Regions from separate parts of the Aeromicrobium sp. WCS2018Hpa-31 genome, predicted to be linked through region 2. Evidence: predicted binding sites of a transcription regulator. Region 2 holds the regulator's gene; each other region holds the start of a gene.
What was found. The regulator LexA, encoded in region 2, represses DNA repair genes until DNA is damaged. The targets are predictions, from matches to a motif close to TCGAACANNTGTTCGA.
Positions count from the first base shown of each region.

Region 1: RQG84_RS04365 (DUF222 domain-containing protein) is a predicted target of LexA. The motif match lies at 2,804-2,819, and genes of this name have one in related genera.
Region 3: RQG84_RS09210 (DUF222 domain-containing protein) is a predicted target of LexA. The motif match lies at 1,976-1,991, and genes of this name have one in related genera.
Region 4: RQG84_RS16365 (DUF222 domain-containing protein) is a predicted target of LexA. The motif match lies at 2,366-2,381, and genes of this name have one in related genera.

Region 1 covers NZ_JAVTJF010000003.1:93,680-98,726, forward strand. Annotated here, with positions in the region: gene RQG84_RS04350 (ABC transporter ATP-binding protein) at 1-474, shown strand, start outside; gene RQG84_RS04355 (hypothetical protein) at 511-1,209, opposite strand; gene RQG84_RS04360 (NAD-dependent succinate-semialdehyde dehydrogenase) at 1,243-2,697, opposite strand; gene RQG84_RS04365 (DUF222 domain-containing protein) at 2,832-4,010, shown strand; gene RQG84_RS04370 (ABC transporter substrate-binding protein) at 4,017-4,904, opposite strand; gene RQG84_RS04375 (DedA family protein) at 4,919-5,047, opposite strand, start outside.
Region 2 covers NZ_JAVTJF010000010.1:100,466-105,512, reverse strand. Annotated here, with positions in the region: gene RQG84_RS14115 (VOC family protein) at 180-593, shown strand; gene RQG84_RS14110 (glutamine amidotransferase-related protein) at 624-1,370, opposite strand; gene RQG84_RS14105 (LysM domain-containing protein) at 1,396-1,785, opposite strand; gene lexA (transcriptional repressor LexA) at 2,165-2,941, shown strand; gene RQG84_RS14095 (hypothetical protein) at 3,248-5,047, shown strand, end outside.
Region 3 covers NZ_JAVTJF010000006.1:105,501-110,547, forward strand. Annotated here, with positions in the region: gene RQG84_RS09200 (sigma factor) at 1-45, shown strand, start outside; gene RQG84_RS09205 (CocE/NonD family hydrolase) at 133-1,872, shown strand; gene RQG84_RS09210 (DUF222 domain-containing protein) at 2,004-3,182, shown strand; gene RQG84_RS09215 (DUF2200 domain-containing protein) at 3,197-3,544, opposite strand; gene RQG84_RS09220 (acyl-CoA desaturase) at 3,634-4,785, opposite strand; gene RQG84_RS09225 (iron-sulfur cluster-binding domain-containing protein) at 4,827-5,047, opposite strand, start outside.
Region 4 covers NZ_JAVTJF010000013.1:52,451-57,497, forward strand. Annotated here, with positions in the region: gene RQG84_RS16355 (phosphoenolpyruvate carboxykinase (GTP)) at 144-1,982, shown strand; gene RQG84_RS16360 (metalloregulator ArsR/SmtB family transcription factor) at 1,987-2,283, shown strand; gene RQG84_RS16365 (DUF222 domain-containing protein) at 2,432-3,769, shown strand; gene RQG84_RS16370 (nucleotide sugar dehydrogenase) at 3,995-5,047, opposite strand, start outside.

The sequences.
Region 1 (5,047 bases), on a different contig from region 2:
CGCCCCGACGCCACCGCCGCCGAGATCGAGCAGGCGGCCCGCGACGCGAACATCCACGACCGCATCCTCAGCTTCGCCGAGGGCTACGAGACGATCACCGGCGAGCGCGGCTACCGGCTGTCGGGCGGTGAGAAGCAGCGGCTCGCGATCGCCCGCGTGCTGCTCGCCGACCCCCGCATCCTCATCCTCGACGAGGCCACGTCGGCGCTCGACACCGAGACCGAGCGGCTCGTGCAGCAGGCCCTCGAGCGGGCCCGCGCCAACCGCACCACCATCGCCATCGCGCACCGGCTCTCCACCATCCACGACGCCGACGTCATCTTCGGCATCGAGGACGGTGTCCTCGTCGAGCAGGGCACCCACGACGAGCTGCTGAGCGCCGGCGGGCTGTACGCCCGGCTCTACGTCGAGCAGTTCCAGTCCGGCCGGGGGCCCCAGCGTCCCGACGACCGCCGGGCCGACGTCAGCGTGTGACCGACGCCCCCACCGACAAGAGCTAGTTCCTCACCGTCAGAGACGACCGTCCTCGAGGGCGGCTCGTGCCTTCCGCTCCACCCGCTCGATCGCTGACCCGGCACGCTCGAGGGCCTGGTCGGACATCGCCTCGGGTGAGCTCAGCTCGACCTGCGAGACGACGTCGTCGGCGCACGACTCGATGCGTACCAGGGCGACCTCGTCGTCGAGCCGGCGCTGCTCGACGTACCGACCGTCCTCGGCACGGATGGCTCCCGCCCTCGAGACCTTCCAGACGTCGCAGGCGGCCTCGGCATCCGGCACCTCTCCCTCCTCGATGCCCACCAGCTGGCGGGCGGCGTCGATGTCCTCCATCTGCTCCGGGTCGGCACCGGAGAGCGCGAGCACCTCGGGGATCCGTTCGAGCCACTCCCTCGCGGAGACCGCCATCACCGATGCGATCGTCTCCGCCTGCAGGCGCGTCGCGTCGGCGTACGAGCATGCCGAGGTTCCCCACACGCTGTTCTGGGTCCCCGCGTTGTAGTCGAGCGGCTCGCCGCCGAGCGCCGACCACGCGTCGGTCGACAACAGGTTGCACGGATCGAGGGCCGAGGGGGTCGACGGCGGCGTCGAGGACGGCCCGTCCGACTCGGCCGATGGGGACGGACCACAGCCGGCGACGAGGCCGGCGATGCACGCCGCCGTGACAATCCAGCCCATGACCTTCGTCATCGTTCCCCCGAGACCTCGTCGCACCGTCGGTGAATCCTACGATGGCGACGACGTGGCTCAGAGGCCGCCGAGACCCACGTACTTCGTCTCGAGGTACTCCTCGATGCCCTCGGCGCCGCCCTCGCGGCCGAAGCCGGAGGCCTTCACGCCGCCGAACGGGGCGGCGGGGTTGGAGACGATGCCCTGGTTGATGCCGACCATGCCCGTCTCGAGTCCCTCGTACACGCGGACCGCGCGGGCGTAGTCGGTGGTGAAGGCGTAGGCGACGAGCCCGTACTCGGTGTCGTTCGCGAGGCGCAGCGCCTCGTCCTCGTCGGTGAAGGTGAAGATCGGGGCGACCGGGCCGAAGATCTCCTCGGTGGTGACCTTCGCCGTGAGCGGGACGTCGGTGAGGACCGTCGGCGGGTAGAACCACCCCTGACCGTCGGGCACCTGGCCTCCGGTGAGCACGGTGGCGCCCTTCTCGACGGCGTCGTCGACGAGCTCGGCCACCTTGTCGCGCTGCTTCTCCTCGACGAGGGGGCCGACCTTGACGTCGTCCTCGAGGCCGTCGCCGACCTTGAGCGCGGCCATCTTGTCCGCGAGCTTGGTGGAGAACTCCTCGGCGACGTCGGCGTGGACGATGAACCGGTTGGCGGCGGTGCACGCCTCGCCGATGTTGCGCATCTTGGCGAGCATCGCGCCCTCGACGGCCGCGTCGACGTCGGCGTCGCCGAACACCAGGAACGGAGCGTTGCCGCCGAGCTCCATCGAGACGCGGAGCAGACCCTCGGCGCTCTGCTCGACGAGGGAGCGACCGACCTCGGTGGAGCCGGTGAAGGTGAGCTTGCGCAGACGCGGGTCGCGGATGATCGGCTCCATCACCTCGCCCGTGCTCTTCGTGGTGACGACGTTGAGCACGCCCTCGGGCACGCCCGCCTCCTGGAGCACCTTGGCGAGCCACAGCATGGTGAGCGGCGTGAGGCCCGCGGGCTTGACCACCATCGTGCAGCCGGCGGCGATGGCCGGAGCGATCTTGCGGGTGCCCATCGCGAGCGGGAAGTTCCAGGGCGTGATCATCAGGCACGGGCCCACCGGCTGCTTCAGCGTGAGCAGACGCGTGGCGCCGTTGGGGGCCACCGAGTAGCGGCCGGAGATGCGCACCGCCTCCTCGGAGAACCAGCGCAGGAACTCAGCGCCGTACGTGATCTCGGCCTTGCTCTCGCTGAGCGGCTTGCCCATCTCGAGGGTCATGATCGTGGCCAGCTCGTCGGCGCGAGCCGTGACCGTCTCGAAGGCGGAGCGCAGGATCTCGCCACGGTCGCGCGGCGGCACCTTCGCCCAGCCCGCCTGCGCGGCCACGGCGGCGTCGATCGCGGCCTTGCCGTCGTCGACCGTGGCGTCCGCGACCTGCACCAACGTGGAGGTGTCGGCGGGGTTCTCCACCGCGAACGTCGAGCCGCCGCTCGCGTCGCGCCAGGAACCGCCGATGAACAGCTGGGTGGGGACGTCGGGGAGGGCTGAGGAGGTCATGGGTCGAGGCTACGACGGTCCGGCGATCGGCACGCGGTGGCGGGATCACACAGAAAGGAAGAATCCTGGAATCGCAGTAGTTTTCGGGACCTTCGACCCTGTGATATCGCTCATGTGTTCGTTACCATGACCTCATGATCACGCAGCACGTCGCCGAGCAGCTCACCGCTGCGGCTGAGGTGCTGCGCACGTACCCCACGTCCACCGATGCGCTGCGTCTGCTGCAGGTGGTGCAGAACGCGGTCGATGCGGCGAAGGTCGACCTGGTCGCCGAGATGGCCGAGCACGGCGTCCACGAGGCCGAGGGCTGCTCGAGCGTGAAGAACTGGCTGCGCGACCAGCTGCACCTCGACGCCAAGGACGCCGCCCAGCTCACCAGGTCGGCCCGGACGCTGAAGGACATGCCCGAGCTCGCCGATCTCGCCACCGCCGGGGCGGTCTCGCTGGACCACGTCGACGCGTTCACCTACGCCGCCCGCCACATCGACTCGGCCGCTGTCGAGACCTGCATGGACGCCCTGCTCCACCTGGCCGAACGAGCCGAGCCCGCCCAGATCCGCAGAGCCGTGAAGAAGCTGCGCGACGCCACCCACCCCGACGACCTCGACGAGGCCTGGATCAAGGGCATGGCCAAGCACGACATCAAGATCTCACCGGTCGGCGAGGGTTTTCATATCACCGGGTTCCTGCCGTTCGACACCGGCACCAAGCTCAAGACCGTCCTGCAGTCGCTCTCCGCACCCACCTGCGCGGAGGACGACCGACCCGTCGCCGAGCGCCGCGTCACCGCACTCGACCAGATGCTCAGCAGCATCCTCGAGTCCGGGCTTCCGCAGGACAAGGGCGTCCGACCCCACGTCTCCATGACGCTCGACCTGGCTGACCTGGCCGACGACGTCGACACCACCACCGCTGACCTCGCCGGCTTCGGGACCATCGGACCGGCCCAGCTCCAGCAGATGCTCTGCGACTCCGCGCTCACCCCGATCCTGACCGCCGGCAAGCACTCCGTGCTGGATGTCGGCCGCACCGCACGCCTGGCCACCCCCGCCCAGCGCAAGGCCGTCGTCGCCCGGCAAGGGGGACGATGCGGCGGGCTCGGGTGCTGGGGACCCATCGTCCACATCCATCACGTCCAGTACTGGTCCCGCGGCGGCACCACCGACCTGAAGAACTTGATCGGGCTCTGTCCGCGCTGCCACGCGTTGGTCCACCAGGGCTACTTCACGATCGATCCCACCACCCACGAGATCGGCCGCACCCTGCGCACCCACCGCACCGGCAGGCACATCCGCATCGCCCGAGCCGGCTGAGATCGGCTACTGCACGCGGCGCACGTGAACCGACGTGCCGAAGAGATCGGGGTGAAGCACCGAAGCCATCGCCTCGACCCCGTCGACCAGCCGAGGACCCGGTCGCACCACCACGGCGTTCCCGTCGATCGCCCAGACCTGGGCGTCGGGCAGCTCCCGCACCACCAGCGCGGCCTGCTCGGCCGCGCCGTCGAGCCCGTAGCCGCACGGCGCCACGAGGACGACGTCGGGCCGCTCCGCACGCAGGCCGTCCCACGCCGACGGGCCGGACGGGGTCCCCGGGTGCATGCCCACCGGCTCGCCGCCGGCGGCCGCCACCTGGTCGGGGATCCAGTGGCCACCCGTGAACAGAGGGTCCACCCACTCGACCACGGCCACCCTGGGCCGGGGACGGCCCTGCGCCGCGGCGGCGACCGCGGCGAGTCGTTCACGCAGTCCGGCCACGACGTCGCGGCCACGACCGGGCACACCCGCCGCCTCGGCCACCCGCTCCACCGAGGCCAGCACGTCCTCGAGGGTGTGCGGGTCGAGCGTCAGCACGTCGGCACTGCAGCCCAGGTGCGCCAGCGCCTCGTCGACCCGATCGGTCGGCAGCGCGCACACGCGGCACAGGTCCTGGGTGAGCACCAGGTCGGGCTCGACGTCGGCCAGGGCTCCCTCGTCGAGGGTGTACAGGTCCACACCGGCGGCTCGACGTTCCCGGACGTACGCGTCGATCTCACCGGGCGTCCAGCCGCTCGTGTCGGCGCCGGTCACCACCACCCGGTGGTCCAGCCGCGCCCGGGCCGGCTCGTCGCACTCGAAGGTCACGGCCGCGAGCCGGTCGTCGAGGCCGAGGGCGTAGACGATCTCGGTGGCCGACGGCAGCAGAGAGGCGATCCGCGAGACGGCCACGACGTCGCCCAAGGTCAGCGCTCCCGGTGGAAGCGCGGCAGCTGACGGACCCGCACCACGACGAAGACCGCGATGACGAGCAGCACGCCGAGGATGACGACCTTCTGGAACGTGTCGGCGTACGGCTCGACCTGCTCCCAGTT
Region 2 (5,047 bases):
GAGAGCTCGATGTTTGCGCAGGTCAGCGGCCTCTCGAGTCACACGAGCCTCAGGTGTCACGGCGTGTCCCGGCGCCACCGAGGTGGAACCACCCCCTCCTCGACCACGACGTACCCGGTCCCGAGGGGCTCTCACCGAAGCCTCTTCCTCTCAGGAACAATAGGGAGGACGATGACCGCATGACCATGCGACTGAACCCCTACCTGAACTTCCGCGACGAGTCCCGCGAGGCGCTCGAGTTCTACCAGTCCGTCTTCGGCGGGACGATCGAGGCGATGACCTTCGGCGAGGCCGGCATGAGCGACGACCCCGCCGTGGCCGACCGGATGATGCACGGCCACCTCGTCACCGACGCCGGCTTCGACCTGATGGCCTCCGACACTCCCCCGGGCGGTGACCAGCCGTCAATGGGCACGGCCATCAACGTCACCCTCAACGGCGACGATCCCCGCATCCGCAACTACTGGGCCGGACTCAGCGAGGGCGCCGAGATCGTGGCACCGCTCGAGCGTGCACCGTGGGGCGACGAGTTCGGCCTGCTGAACGACCGCTTCGGCGTGGCCTGGCTGGTCAACCTCGCCGCGAGCCAGTAGGCCTGCGCCAAGCCCACCACGCTGCGCCCCTCAGATCGGGCGCGGCACCGCCACGCCCAGGTGCTCGAGGGCGGCGTCGACGAGCGCGAACGCGGCGAGACGGCTGCGCGTCGCGTTCGCGAGCGCCTGACGCTTCAGCTCACCGGGTTCGGAGCCGCTCACCCGCACCAGGTCGGCGCTCTCGTCGACCCAGCGGCTGAACGTCTCCGGCGTCACCTCGGGATGGAACTGCCAGGCGATCACGCGGGCACCGAAGGCTTCGTCGACGAAGCACTGCGGGCCGAACCAGGAGCTGCCGATCACCCGCGCCGTGGGCGGCGGGCTCAGCACGTCCTGGTGGAACTGGCCCCACGGCCCCTCCGGGCAGAGGACGTCGTCGAGCGTGTCGACGCGGCGCCACCCGATCTCGGCACCGTCGCCGCGGTACGACGTGCCGCCGAGGGCACGGGCCACGAGCTGGGCGCCGTAGCAGATGGCCATCACGGGGACGCCGGAGCCGAGCGCCACCCGCACGACGTCGGACTCCGCTTCCACGACGTGGGCCCAGCGGGGCTCGTGCGCCGAGCGCTCCGAGCCGAGGCTCAGGACCAGGTCTACGCCGGTCGCCGACCACGGGGAGTCGATCGTGTCGCGGTCGATCCAGGTCAGCTCGGCGCCGTGCTCCCGCAGCCGCTCCGTGACGTAGCCGCCGGAGCGGTCGGTGTCGTCGGCCAGCACGTGCACCTGCAGAGGGCGGCCCGACGAGGTCGGGTCCGCCGGGGTAGGGGCGTCGTTCATGCCCCCATGGTGCCGGACGGGCCCGTCACTCGTAGACGGGCACCGCGAGGTCGGAGCCGAGCTGCAGCGCACCGGCGCTGGGCAGCGAGTTCATGCGCATGATGTCGTCGACCGTGTCGCGCACGTCGCCCTCGGGGTTGGCGTCGGCGGCGATCTGCCAGAGCGTCTGCCCCTCCTGCACGGTGACGACCGTGGTGGCCGGGACCGCACCGGCGTCGGAGGTGGCGACGGTGGACGAGCCGAGAGCGACGACCGTGACCGCCAGCGCCGCGATGACGGCGAGCAGGAGCACGAGGCGGCCCCGACGGGTCAGCCGGACCGCGGCCGGCTCGGTGGTGCTGCGCGGAGCCGAGGCGATCCCACGGGAGAACGACGGGGCGAAGCGGCTGGTCTCGTAGACGGTGATGGTGCTCATGGTGACCTCCGGGGAAGGGAGAGGAAGGAGTCTTGGTGTGTCGATCGAGCACCTGTCGATGTCATTCGAACGTCGATGCTCCGGGGGCGGTGGTGCTCCGCGGATCCGACGAACAGATGTTCGATCGAACACGTGTACGACAGTAGGGGAAGGCGCCGACAAAAGCAGCCCCCTTTCGAACAGGAATCCGAACAGGACCGCCACTCGCCTGCAATTCCAGTGAAAGAATCTTCGACACGGTGTTCGACTGTGACGCGTCGCACGCGCGTGGCCGCCGTCTCAGGACGGTTGCGGGGCCGTCGAGCACGGCATTCGAACGCGCGACACGCTGTCGAACATGTGTTTGTAAACGTCCCCGCAGAGGTCTAGCGTGGGGACCATGAGCGACGACAGCACCCTCGACCCCTCCGCCGACGCGCCGCGTCGGGGCCGCCCGAAGGGTTCACGCAACTCCGTGCGTGAGCTGCCCGACGGTCCCGTCGACGAGATGACCGGCCTCACCGGCCGGCAGCAGAAGATCCTGCACTTCATGCGCGACCAGATCGAGCAGCGCGGCTACCCGCCCAGCATGCGCGAGATCGGTGGCGCCGTCGGCCTGGCCAGCACCTCCTCGGTCGCCCACCAGTTGCGGGTCCTCGAGCGTCTCGGCTACGTCAAGCGCGACCCGAATCGCCCGCGCGCGATCGAGATCTTCCTGCCCGAGGTGGTCAAGGCGCGGCGCACGCTCAGCTCGGCCGACGACTCCGAGGTCGACGAGACCGGCTTCGGCGACCAGCGCCCCGAGGCCACGTACGTGCCCATGCTCGGTCGCATCGCCGCGGGCGGTCCGATCCTGGCCGAGGAGCAGGTCGAGGAGATCTTCCCGCTCCCCCGCTCCCTGGTCGGCGACGGCACGCTGTTCCTGCTCGAGGTGCGCGGCGACTCCATGGTCGACGCGGCGATCTGCGACGGCGACTACGTGGTCGTCCGCCAGCAGCCGGTCGCCGAGAACGGCGAGATCGTCGCCGCCATGCTCGACGGCGAGGCCACGGTCAAGACGTTCCAGCGCAAGGACGGCCAGATCTGGCTGCTGCCGCACAACGACGACTACTCCCCCATCGACGGCAACCACGCCACGATCCTGGGCAAGGTCACCACGGTGCTGCGCCGACTCTGACTCCCGTCGACCGCTCACTCGCACGACGCGAAGGGCCCCCTCCCACCCGGGCCTGTTCGGCTTTTAGTGTGGTTTTGGGCGCGCCTTGTCCGGCCCTCCCGGTAGCCTTGACCCTTCGGTCAGGGCCCGGGAGGGCCGGTTCGCGTTCGGAGGGGGTCGCTGGTGGTTGCCGCCCGCGACCTCGAGGACGGCACTGCCGGTAGGACCGGCGCCGGCACGCTGTCTGGCGGAGACGTCCCGCCAGGAGGACAACTGACCGACGCAGCAGCACCGCAGTGCCCGGACCCGTCACACGCGGGGAGCCGGGTGCGCCGCCGTGGGCTCAGGGCCTCCGCGGCCGGCACGCGGCAGCGGTTCGAGTGCCTGCCCGAGACCGGAAAGCGGCACTTCTTCACCACCCCGGCCGCCGGAGCGGTCGAGGCTGGACGCTCACCGAGGCAGCGGTGCCCTGACCCGTGGCACGCCGACGCCCGGGTCCAGGGACGAGGCACGCGCACGACGAAGGCGGGCACCTGGCGGCGGTTCCGGTGCACCCGGCCCGACGGCAGCTCGCACTTCTTCCAGGTGCTCGCCTCGGCGGCCGGCACCCAGCTCACCTCGCTCGACCGCCCGCCGGGGTGCCCCGAGCACGCGGTCTCGAAGGTGACCCGGCAGGGCGTGTACGGCCGCGGCGCCACGAAGCGGCAGCGCTACCGCTGTGTCCCCGCCGACGGCACGGCGCCACACACCTTCACCCCGCCACTGGCACGGGAGGCCGTCGAGGTCGGTGTCGAGAGCTGCACGACTTGCGACGAACTGCTCTCCCCGCACCGCGGCGCGCTCACCGGCGCCCGGCACACCCCGTGGACGCTCGCGTTGTACGCCCGGGCGCTGAACGAGCTCTCGATGGGCGCCAGCTACGCGGCGGTGTCGCTGATGATGCGCGAGTACCGCGACCGAGCCAGCCGCCACCTGCTCGAGCACCATGGCGGCGGCGCGCTGCTCGACGGGCAGGCGACCGGGGCCGCGCAGTCGTACACCGCCGCGCAGGGCAAGTCCGCCTGGCACCTCGCCGCCGACCTGGTGGAGCAGTACGCACCGCTGCTGTGGCGCCCCGTCGAGCAGCAGATGCGCGACCGCGACCGGCAGCAGCGCGCCGCGAACGACCAGCAGCTCGCCGCTGCACCGAACGCCGCGCTCGCCACCCCCATCACCTGGCTGCTCGACGAGCAGCCGGTCATTTTGTCCGGCCGTCGCCGGCGCGGCCAGCAGCGGCGCCTTGAGCGGAACCAGTGGAGCTTGCTGGTGGTCGTCGAGGTCCGCTGGCACCCGGCCGAGGACCCGATGAGCTACCCGCGTCGGGAGTACCGGCTCCGGCTGGCGCGCGCCTACCCGCGCGCGAACGAACAGGCGTGGCGGCTGGTGCTGGACGAGCTCGGCGAACGCCCGGACTTCATCGTCGCCGACAACGCCGAAGCCATCAGCAACGCGGTGACGAAGCAGTACGGCGCAGGGGTCGTCGGACTGGTCCCGAGCCTGTTCCACATCCAGCGCAACCTCCGCGACGCACTGAGGAAGCTGCCAGGGGCGACCACCAAGCTCGAGGGGCGCACCGTGCTGGTCCCCGAAATGGCCAAGCACCTCGACGTGCTCGCTCGCGACGAGCTGCTCAACCTCGGCCCCGCCGACTGGACACGGTGGTGGGACGACCTCATCGGAGCCGTCGCCACGCTGCCGGCGCCCGTGACCGGAGTGCTGGAGCAGCGCCGCATCTACGAACCCCGGGTCGCGGCCGCGCTGCCCATCCTGGCCCGACAGCCGCAGCTGCCGGCGTCCAACGCCGCGGTCGAGAACCGGATCCGGCACGCGCTTGAGCCGTTCCTGGACAACCGCAAGCAGCTGTACCGCAACCTCGCCCGGACGAACTTCCTGCTCGATCTCGCGGTCGCCCGGGCCCAGGGCGCGTTCACCGACCTCGACGAGGTCACCCGGCTGCTGCGCGAAGACAACGAGGCCGCCGGCGGGTGGGCACCCGCCCCGCGCACCCTCGCCGACGCTCAACCGCCACCGCGCGCCGAGGGTGAGCCGCCACCGGTGTACTCCTCGCTGTTGAACCCGCTGCTGGTC
Region 3 (5,047 bases), on a different contig from region 2:
GTCCTGGCCACCGTGCGACGTCGCGCGGCAGGGGACCTGGTCTGAGCGAAGGTCTTGGCAGGACCACGGAGAAGTGGTACACACGTACTAGTCCCTTACTGGTACGGACGCACCAGTTATCCGGAGGTCTCCATGGTCACTCGTTCCCGGTCGCTGCTCGTCGCCGCCTCCACCGTGCTCGTGCTGGGAGCGCTCGGCTCACCAGCGCACGCCGCGGACGGGGAGCGCGAGACCACGAAGGTGCGCGTGAGCACGAGCACCGGGGCCTCGCTCGCAGCGGCGGTCAGCGGCGCGGCGCCCCTGCAGGCGCGACCGACCGTCGTCGAGTTCACGCCCTACGGCGAGCGCGGGGCCAGCTTCACCGTGGGGGAGGAGTACAACTTCCTCACCGTCCAGATCCGCGGCACGGGTGACAGTGATGGTGAGTTCGACGTCCTCGGGCCGAAGACGCAGCGCGACGTGCGCGACACCCTCGCGTGGGCGTGCTCCCAGCCCTGGAGCGACGGCCGTCTCGCCGTGGTCGGGTTCTCGGCCAGCGCGATCACCTACTTCAACTCCCAGCACCAGGAGCTGCCGTGCGTGAAGGCCGCCGTCATGCGGTCGGGCACGTTCGAGCTGTACCGCGACCTGCTGGTCCCCGGCGGCGTCCCCAACTCGGTCCCAGGGCTCGCCGTGCTCTCGGCCATCGGCGGCCTCGCGCTCGTGCAGGCCGACCAGCGTCTCTCCCGCGACCCGCTGTCCGGCACCGAGACCGTGCTCGGGCTGCTCGGCTCCGGGCTCAGTGCGGGACTGCTCAACCCCACGCTGAACACCTACTGGAAGGAGCGCGGGTTCCGCGGCGACGCGAACGAGGTGCCCACGCTCCTCATCGACGGCGTCTTCGACGTCGAGCCGCGCGGCGACTACCAGGCGTTCCAGCAGCTGCAGGCGCAGGGCACACCGGCGCAGCTGCTCGTGGTCGGTGCCCATGACGGCGCCCCACGCGGGACCGACCACGGTGCCGCGCAGATCGACAAGTGGCTCGACCGCTGGGTGCTCGGCGTCCAGAACGGCGTGGAGGACGAGCCGGCGGTGCAGATGCTCGTGGCCGACGGCGGTCGTGAGCAGTTCCTGGACGGACAGTTCCTGCGCTACGACGGGTCGTCGTGGCCGCTGCCCGGAACGTCGTGGACGCCACTGTCCCTGTCCGCGAAGCGGGCCGGGACGAGCGCCTCGCCGAAGGACGGCAGCCTGACGATCGAGCCGGACGCGACGACGAGTCGGCAGTCGTACGCCGCCTTCACGTCGCTCCCGACGCAGGTCGATCCGCACACCATCTCCACGCTGGGCTCACCGCTCAACCAGCTCACCACGTGGATCCCGTTCCTGACCGACATGAAGCTGACGAACCTGACCGGGCTCACCTACACGTCGGCCCCGCTGAAGCAGTCGGTGACCGCCATCGGTCCGGGCACGCTCGACGTCCGACTCTCCACCACCGGCGTCTCCACGCCGATCTGGGCCGTGGTCTCCGACGTCTGGCCCGACGGCACGACCCACCCCATGACCGTCGGACGGCTCAACTCGGCGTTCCCGGGCGTCGTCGAGGAGAAGTCGCTCTACTCCGACGGGAACCTGGTGCAGCCCTACGGCGACTACAGCAACCCGAGGCTCGCGCTCCCCGGCGTCGCTCGCGACTACCACGTGGAGCTGTGGCCGATCGCCAACCGCTTCAAGGCAGGGCACCGCATCCAGGTCTCCCTCGTGGGGCAGTCGGCGCTGTCGCTCCCGTCGGTCCCCGCCCTCAACACCGTCACGATCGGCAAGGGGTCGGGATCTCGACTCATGCTCCCGACCGTGCCGGAGTCGGACCTGGCGGCCGCCCTGCGGTAGCGGCGGTAGCGACGGTTCGGCGATCGGCACGCGGTGGCGGGATCACACAGAAACGAAGAATCCTGGAACTGCAGTAGTTTTCGGGACTTTCGACCCTGTGGTATCGCTCATGTGTTCGTTACTATGACCTCATGATCACGCAGCACGTCGCCGAGCAGCTCACCATCGCTGCGCGTGCGTTGCGTGAGTACCCCACGACCACCGGTGCGCTGCGGCTTCTGCAGGTGGTGCAGAACGCGATCGATGCGGCGAAGGTCGAGCTGGTCGCCGAGATGGCCGAGCACGGCGACCACGAGGCCGAGGGCTGCTCGAGCGTGAAGAACTGGCTGCGCGACCAGCTGCACCTCGACACCAAGGACGCATCCCAGCTCACTCGCTCCGCGCGGACGCTGAACGACATGCCCGAGCTCGCCGACCTCGCCACTGCGGGGGCCGTCTCGCTGGACCACGTTGACGCGTTCACCTACGCCGCCCGCCACATCGACCCTGCCGTCGTGGAGGTCTCGATGGACTGGATGCTGGACCTCGCGGCGAAGGCCGAGCCCAAGAAGATGCGCCAGGCGGTCAAGAAGCTCCGCGACGCTGCCCACCCCGACGACCTCGACGAGGCCTGGATCAAGGGCATGGCCAAGCACGACATCAAGATCTCCGCCGTCGGCGAGGGATTTCATGTCACCGGGTTCCTGCCGTTCGACACCGGCACCAAGCTCAAGACCGTCCTGCAGTCGCTCTCCGCACCCTCCTGCGCCGAGGACGACCGACCCGTCAACGAACGCCGCGTCACCGCACTCGACCAGCTCCTCACGTCGGTCCTCGAGACAGGGCTGCCCCAGGACAAGGGCGTCCGCCCCCACGTCTCCATGACGCTCGACCTGGCTGACCTGGCCGACGACGTCGACACCACCACCGCTGACCTCGCCGGGTTCGGGACCATCGGACCGGCCCAGCTCCAGCAGATGCTCTGCGACAGCGCGCTCACCCCGATCCTGACCGCCGGCAAGCACTCCGTGCTCGATGTCGGCCGCACCGCACGGCTCGCCACCCCCGCCCAACGCAAGGCCGTCGTGGCCCGCCAAGGCGGACGCTGCGGCGGGCTCGGATGCTGGGGACCCATCGTGCACGTGCATCACGTCGAGTACTGGTCCCACGGCGGCACCACCGACCTGGCCAACCTCATCGGACTCTGCCCCAAGTGCCATGCCCTCGTGCACCAGGGCTACTTCACCATCGACCCCACCACCCACGAGATCGGCCGGACCCTCCGCACCCACCGCACCGGCAGGCACATCCGCATCGCCCGAGCCGGCTGAGGGACGGCGGCAGGTCAGGGTGTGCGCAGCACCTTCTCCATCGGGCGGCCCTTCGCCAGCTCGTCCACGAGCTTGTCGAGGTAGCGCACCCGCAGCATGAGCGGGTCCTCGATCTCGGCAATCTTCACACCGCAGATCGAGCCCGTGATCAGCGAGGCGTTCGGGTGCAGCGACGCTGCCGCGAAGAAGTCCTCGAAGGTCGTCCCGGCCTCGAGGTGCCGATCGATCGCGTCGTCGTCGAACCCGGTGAGCCACGTGACGACCTCGTGTAGCTCGGCCACGGTGCGGCCCTTCTTCTCCACCTTCGTCACGTAGTGCGGGTACACCGACGCGAACGGCATCGACGCGATCTTGTGTGCCATGCCCGCAGGGTAGACCGCGGTGGGGACGGGCGGGCCGACCCGACGACGCCGCCGCCCACGTGGGGCGACGGCGTCGTGTCGGGGAACGGTCAGGCGGCCGCGGGCACGTCCACACGCTCGGGCTCGGTCGCCTTCGGCTTGCGGTCCGGCAGGGCGAAGTGGCAGATCTTCTTCGCGACGCTGAACAGCTGCTTGTGCAGCGGCCCGGTGTTGTACTCGATGCCGTAGCGCTCGCAGATCTCCTGGACCTCGACCGAGATGGCGCGGTAGCGGCGCGCCGGGATGTCGGGGAAGAGGTGGTGCTCGATCTGGTGCGACAGGTTGCCCGACAGCATGTGGAGCAGGTCGCCGCCGCTGATGTTGGCCGAGCCGAGCAGCTGACGGTAGTACCAGTGCCCGCGCGACTCGTCCTCGCACTCCTCCTCGGTGAAGGTGGCGACGCCGGCCGGGAAGTGACCGCAGAAGATGATGTTGAAGGCCCACACGTTGCGGATGAGGTTGGCGGTGACGTTGCCGGCGAAGGTCAGCGGGAACAGCGGACCGGTGAGCGCGGGGAAGACCAGGTAGTCCTTCAGGGCCTGCCTCTTGACCTTCTTCATGATGCCGGCGTGCAGGGGCGCGTTCTCCTCGAACGTGCGCTTGCCCTTCACGATGTTCTCGACCTCGAGGTCGTGCATCGCCACGCCCCACTCGAAGAACAGCATGAGCAGCACGGCGTAGACCGGGTTGCCGAGGTAGTACGGGTGCCACGGCTGGTCCTCGTCCATGCGCAGGATGCCGTAGCCGATGTCACGGTCCTTGCCGAGGATGTTGGTGAACGTGTGGTGGATGTAGTTGTGGCTGTACTTCCACTGCTCGCCGGGGCACACGTTGTCCCAGTCGTAGATGCGCGAGCTGAGGTTCGGGTCGCCCATCCAGTCGTACTGGCCGTGCATGACGTTGTGGCCGATCTCCATGTTCTCGAGGATCTTGGAGAGGCTCAGCGCGGCGACGGCGAGCGGCCAGGCCGGGGGCACGTAGAACAGGGCGCGACCGGCGACCTCCAGCTGCTGCTGGCGCTTGACGACGTTGCGGATGTAGGTCGCGTCCTCCTCGCCGAGGTCGGCGAGGATGCGCTGGCGCAGGGCGTCCATCTCGTTGCCGAAGTCCTCGAGCTGCTCGGGGGTGAGGTTCGGGACCTTGGGGGCGGAGGCGCGGGTGCTGGACTTCTTCAGACGGGGGACGAACGGGATCGTGGTCATGGCGGTTCCTTTCGACGAGGTCGTGGAGGCGGGTCGTGAGGTCAGAGGTCGACGGCGCAGCTGCCGACGGGCGCGGACACGCAGATGCGGACGTCCTCGTCGGGCAGCGACGACGTCTCGCCGGTGAGGATGTTGCGGACGGTGCCCTCGGTCTTGCGAGAGACGCACGAGAAGCAGATGCCCATGCGGCAGCCGAACTCCGGCGTCAGGCCGGCGGCCTCCGCCTGCTCGAGCAGGCTCGAGCCGTCGTTCGCGGCGGTGG
Region 4 (5,047 bases), on a different contig from region 2:
CGCCAGCGCGCGGGTGACATTTCCCACTTGTTACATCCCGGTAGATGAAAAGTTCTTCAACTCCGGTACGGTCGCTGCAACCCATGGCGGGGCAGACCCGCCAGAACGTGTCCCCGTACGGGGCAACGAGAGGAAACGACACGATGGCAGACGTGGCGGCAGCGCTCGACCAGGCTGGACTCACCAACGAGCACGTGCGCGAGTACGTGCAGCACTGGGCGGGGGTGACGGGTGCCGCGCGGGTCGAGGTCGTCTCGGCCGCTGACGACGCCCGCCTGATCGAGGAGGCGCTCGAGGCCGGGGAGCTTCTCCCCGCCGGCGAGGGTCGCTACTACTCGCGGTCCTACTTCAAGGACACCGCCCGCGCCGAGGAGCGCACCATCGTCGCCACCAGCGACGAGAACGACAAGGGCATCTACAACAACTGGCGTCCGTCCTCGGAGATGAAGGACAAGCTGGTCGGCCTCATGACCGGCGCGTCCGAGGGCAAGACCATGTACGTCATCCCCTACCTCATGGCACCGAAGGGCTCGCCCCTGTCGGAGTACGCCGCCGGCGTCGAGCTCACCGACAACCGCAACGTCGTCATGCAGATGATCCGCATGGCCCGGGTCGGCTCGGAGTACGTGAACGACCTCGGTGACTCCTTCGTGCGCGCCGTCCACGTGACCGGCGACCTCGAGAACCTCGGCCAGGGCACCCCCGACGACAAGCGCTACTTCGTCACCGTCGCCGACGAGCGCACCATCCTGCACTTCGGCTCGTCCTACGGCGGAAACGCGCTGCTCGGCAAGATCGCCCACGGCCTGCGCCAGGGCTCCTACGACGGCTGGAAGAACGGCTTCCTCGTGGAGCAGTTCATGCTGCTCGGCATCGTCGACAAGGAGACCGGCAAGAAGTACCACATCTGTGGCGGCTTCCCGTCCGCGTCGGGCAAGACGAACCTGGCCATGACGCTCGCGCCCGACGCCCTCGGCGACCGCTACTACGTCGAGTTCTACGGCGACGACATCGCGTGGTTGTGGGTCGGCGACGACGGCAAGCTCTACGGCATGAACCCCGAGAACGGTGTGTTCGGCGTCGCGAAGGACACCAACTCCAAGACCAACCCCGGCGCCGTCGACTCCATCGTCGAGGGCACCGGCGCCATCTTCACGAACGTCGCCTACAACACCAAGACCCAGGAGGTCTGGTGGGAGGGCAAGGGCGACAAGCCCACCGATCTCGACGGCTGGGAGGACTGGAAGGGCGACGTGATCGCCGACCGCACGGGCGACGAGGTCGACGCCCCCTGGGCCCACCCCAACAGCCGCTTCACCACCACGCTGGAGAACGTGCCCAACGTGGCCGCGGACTTCGAGGACCCGAAGGGCGTCGAGATCCACGGCGTCATCTTCGGTGGCCGCACCCGTGACCGTGAGCCGCTCATCCGCGCCATCGACGACGTCGCCGAGGGTGTCTACGACGGTCTGACGCTCGGTGCCGAGGCCACGGCCGCGGCCGACGGCCTCGAGGGCGTGCTGCGCTACGACCCGATGTCGATGCGTCCGTTCATGTCCTACGGCGAGGGCGACTACGCCGCGCACTGGCTCGAGGTCTTCAGCCGCACCACGAAGAAGCCCGTGTTCGCGCACGTCAACTGGTTCCAGCGCGGCGACGACGGGCGCTTCCTGTGGCCGGGCTACCGCGAGAACCTGCGCCCCCTCGTGTGGCTCATGCAGTACATGAACGGCGAGGTCGAGGGTCAGCGCACGCCCGTCGGCGTCATCCCGACCCGCGACGAGCTGCTGCTCGAGGGCCTGGACGACCAGGCGCTCGCCGACCTCGACACGATCCTCACGATCGACGTCACGCGCTGGCGCGAGGAGATCGGGCACCGCCAGGTGCACCTGGAGCAGTTCCGCGACCTGCCCGAGGAGATCTGGGAGGCGCACCGCCGCGTCGCTGCCGCACTCGAGGCCGCTGCAGCCGACGACGCCTGAGCTGGTGGGCGACACCAGCGCACCACTGCACCACAGCAAGGCCGAGCTCTTCCGCACGCTCGGGCACCCGGTCCGCATCCGGGTGCTCGAGCTGCTGGAGGCCAGGCCCATGGCCGTGCGCGAGCTGCTCGCCGACATTGACGTCGAGTCGTCGTCGCTGTCGCAGCAGCTGGCAGTGCTGCGTCGCGTCGGGCTCGTGACCTCCACCCGGCAGGGCGGCACCGTCGAGTACGCACTGGCGACTGACCGGGTGGCGGACCTGCTGCACGCCGGTCGAGCGCTGCTGGGTGCGCTCGACTGACCCCTGCTCGTCCTGTCCTTCGGCCCCTCTCGTCTCGAGTGGGGCCGAAGGTCTGTGGAGGGCTGGTACCTTGGTCACGTATTCGAACAGGTGCTTGCTTCCTACCTGATTCTGCCTCTACGATGGGAGTAGATCAGCAGGAGGAAGCATGAGCGTCGCCGCACTCGACACCCACCCGGTGCCGTCGTGCGTGCACGGACTCCACGCCCTGCTCGACACGGTCCCCACCAGCGCGTGGGACGGTCTCGACCCCACCGAGGTCCGACGACTCCTCGCCGAGATCGGCCGTGCCGAAGCACGCCTGTCGGCCCACAAGATGGCCGCGGCGCGTGTGCTGGAGAAGGCCCGCAAGGCCGCGGCGAACGGCGACGGACCACGCCCCGGGGCGGGCACCTCGACCGGCGCGACGATCTCGTTCGACTTCGGTGGGGACCGCGGCGGGGCCGATGCCCTGGTGAACACGGCGCAGCGGATCGAGGAGCAGACCACCCTCACCGAGAACGCGCTCGCCGCCGGAGTGATCAGCACCAAGCAGGCCGACCTGATCTCCCGCGCGTTGGCCAAGCTTCCCGACGACGTGACCGCAGAACAGCGTGATCAATGCGAAGAGACCTTGCTGAAGGACGCGCAGCGGCTGACTCTGAAGGACCTTCGCCGCAGGGCCGCCCGGATCACCGAGACCTACCGTAAGACGACCGACGATGTCGACGCCGACGAGGACGAGATCCTCCGGAAGAAGGAAGAGGCCGCGCGGGCGAAGACGTCGTTCTCCATGTGGGACAACAACGACGGCACGGTCACCGGCCGGTTCACCCTCCCCGAAGCACAGGGCGCGATGCTCAAGACCGCGCTGGATGCCCTCGCGGCCCCGCACCAGAAGGTCGGGACCGTGAACGCTGCGACCGGCGAGCACGACGAGGTGGGGTTCGGGCAGTCCTACCCCCAGCGCCTCGGACACGCGTTCGCCACCCTGGTCGAGCACCTGCCCGCCGACCAGCTCCCGTCCAACGGCGGCGTCTCCGCTGTCGTGACTGTGAACCTCGATCTCGACACCCTCATGGGCGGCATCAAGGCCGCCGGGCTGTCGGACGGCACCCGCATCAGCGCCGGAGAAGCACGACGGCTCGCCTGCTCCGCGCAGATCGTGCCCATGGTGTTGAACGGGAAGCCGCTCCCCCTCGACCTCGGGAGTGCGAACCGGTACTTCAACCAGGCATCCCGCCGGGCGATGGAGAAGCGCGACCGCGGCTGCACCGCACCCGACAACTGCGACCGAGACGCCAGGTGGACCGAGGCCCACCACCTCAACCCCTACGCCATCTCCAAGACCACCGACATCCGCGACGGCGCACTCCTGTGCCCGTTCCACCACCACCGCGCCCACGACCAAGGCTGGATCGGACGGATCCACCCCGACGACGGCCACGTCGAGTGGAAGCTCCCCGGCTCCGACACCTGGCAACGCAACCAACGTTGGCGACCCTGACACTCGACCACCACGACACCCCGACCCATCGGTCGGGGCAGTCGTGCTGCCCGACCAACGCTGAACCGCTCAGGGTGGTCTCGATACACCTCCCCTCGCTGGCGCTCGTGGAGGCACTCGACCACCGAAGGCTGGACCGCCGGGCGTGACCCGCGCTCGACCACCGAGTGCTGGACCGCCGGGCGTGACCCGCACTCGACCACCGAGTGGGGCGCGGGAAGGGGGTCAGTCGTTGCCGAAGAGGTCGCGGGTGTAGACCTTGTCGGCCACGTCGGCGAGCTCGTCGGTACGGCGGTTCACCACGATCACGTCGCTGCGGCGCTTGAACTCGTCAAGGTCGCGCAGGACCTCGGAGCCGAAGAAGGGCTCGTCGGGGAGCAGGGGCTCGAAGACGATCACCTCGGTGCCCTTGGCCTTCAGGCGCTTCATCACGCCTTGGATGCTGGAGGCGCGGAAGTTGTCCGAGCCGGCCTTCATGACCAGCCGGAAGATGCCCACCGTCCGCGGTCCGCGGCGCAGGATGTCCTCGGCCACGAAGTCCTTGCGGGTCGTGTTGGCGTCCACGATCGCGCCGATCAGGTTCTGCGGCACCGACTCGTAGTTGGCCCGCAGCTGCCGGGTGTCCTTCGGCAGGCAGTAGCCGCCGTATCCGAACGACGGGTTGTTGTAGTGGCTGCCGATGCGCGGATCGAGACCCACGCCCTCGATGATCTGTCGGGTGTCCAACCCGGTGAGCGCGGCGTACGTGTCCAGCTCGTTGAAGTACGCCACCCGCAGCGCCAGGTAGGTGTTGGCGAACAGCTTGATCGCCTCGGCCTCCGTGGAGCCGGTCAGCAGCACCGGCACGTCGTCGTCGAGGGCACCCTCGCGGAGCAGCTCGGCGAAGGCCTTGCCCTCGGCCGTCTCCGAGCCCACGACGATCCGCGACGGGTGCAGGTTGTCGTGGAGCGCGCGACCCTCCCGCAGGAACTCCGGCGAGAAGATGATGGTCCTGCCCGGGTGCTCGTCCCGGATGCGTGTCGTGAACCCCACCGGCACCGTCGACTTGATGACGACAGCCGCCGCGGGGTTCGCAGAGCCCGCCGCCGCGATGACGCTCTCCACCGAGCTGGTGTCGAAGAAGTTGGTCCGCGGGTCGTAGTCGGTGGGCGTGGCCACCACCACGAAGTCCGCGCCTGCGTAGGCCGCGTCGGCGTCCGTGGTGGCCGTGAGGTCCAGCGGCTTCTCCGCCAGATACTGCTGCAGCTCCACGTCGTCGATGGGCGAGGTGCGGGCGTT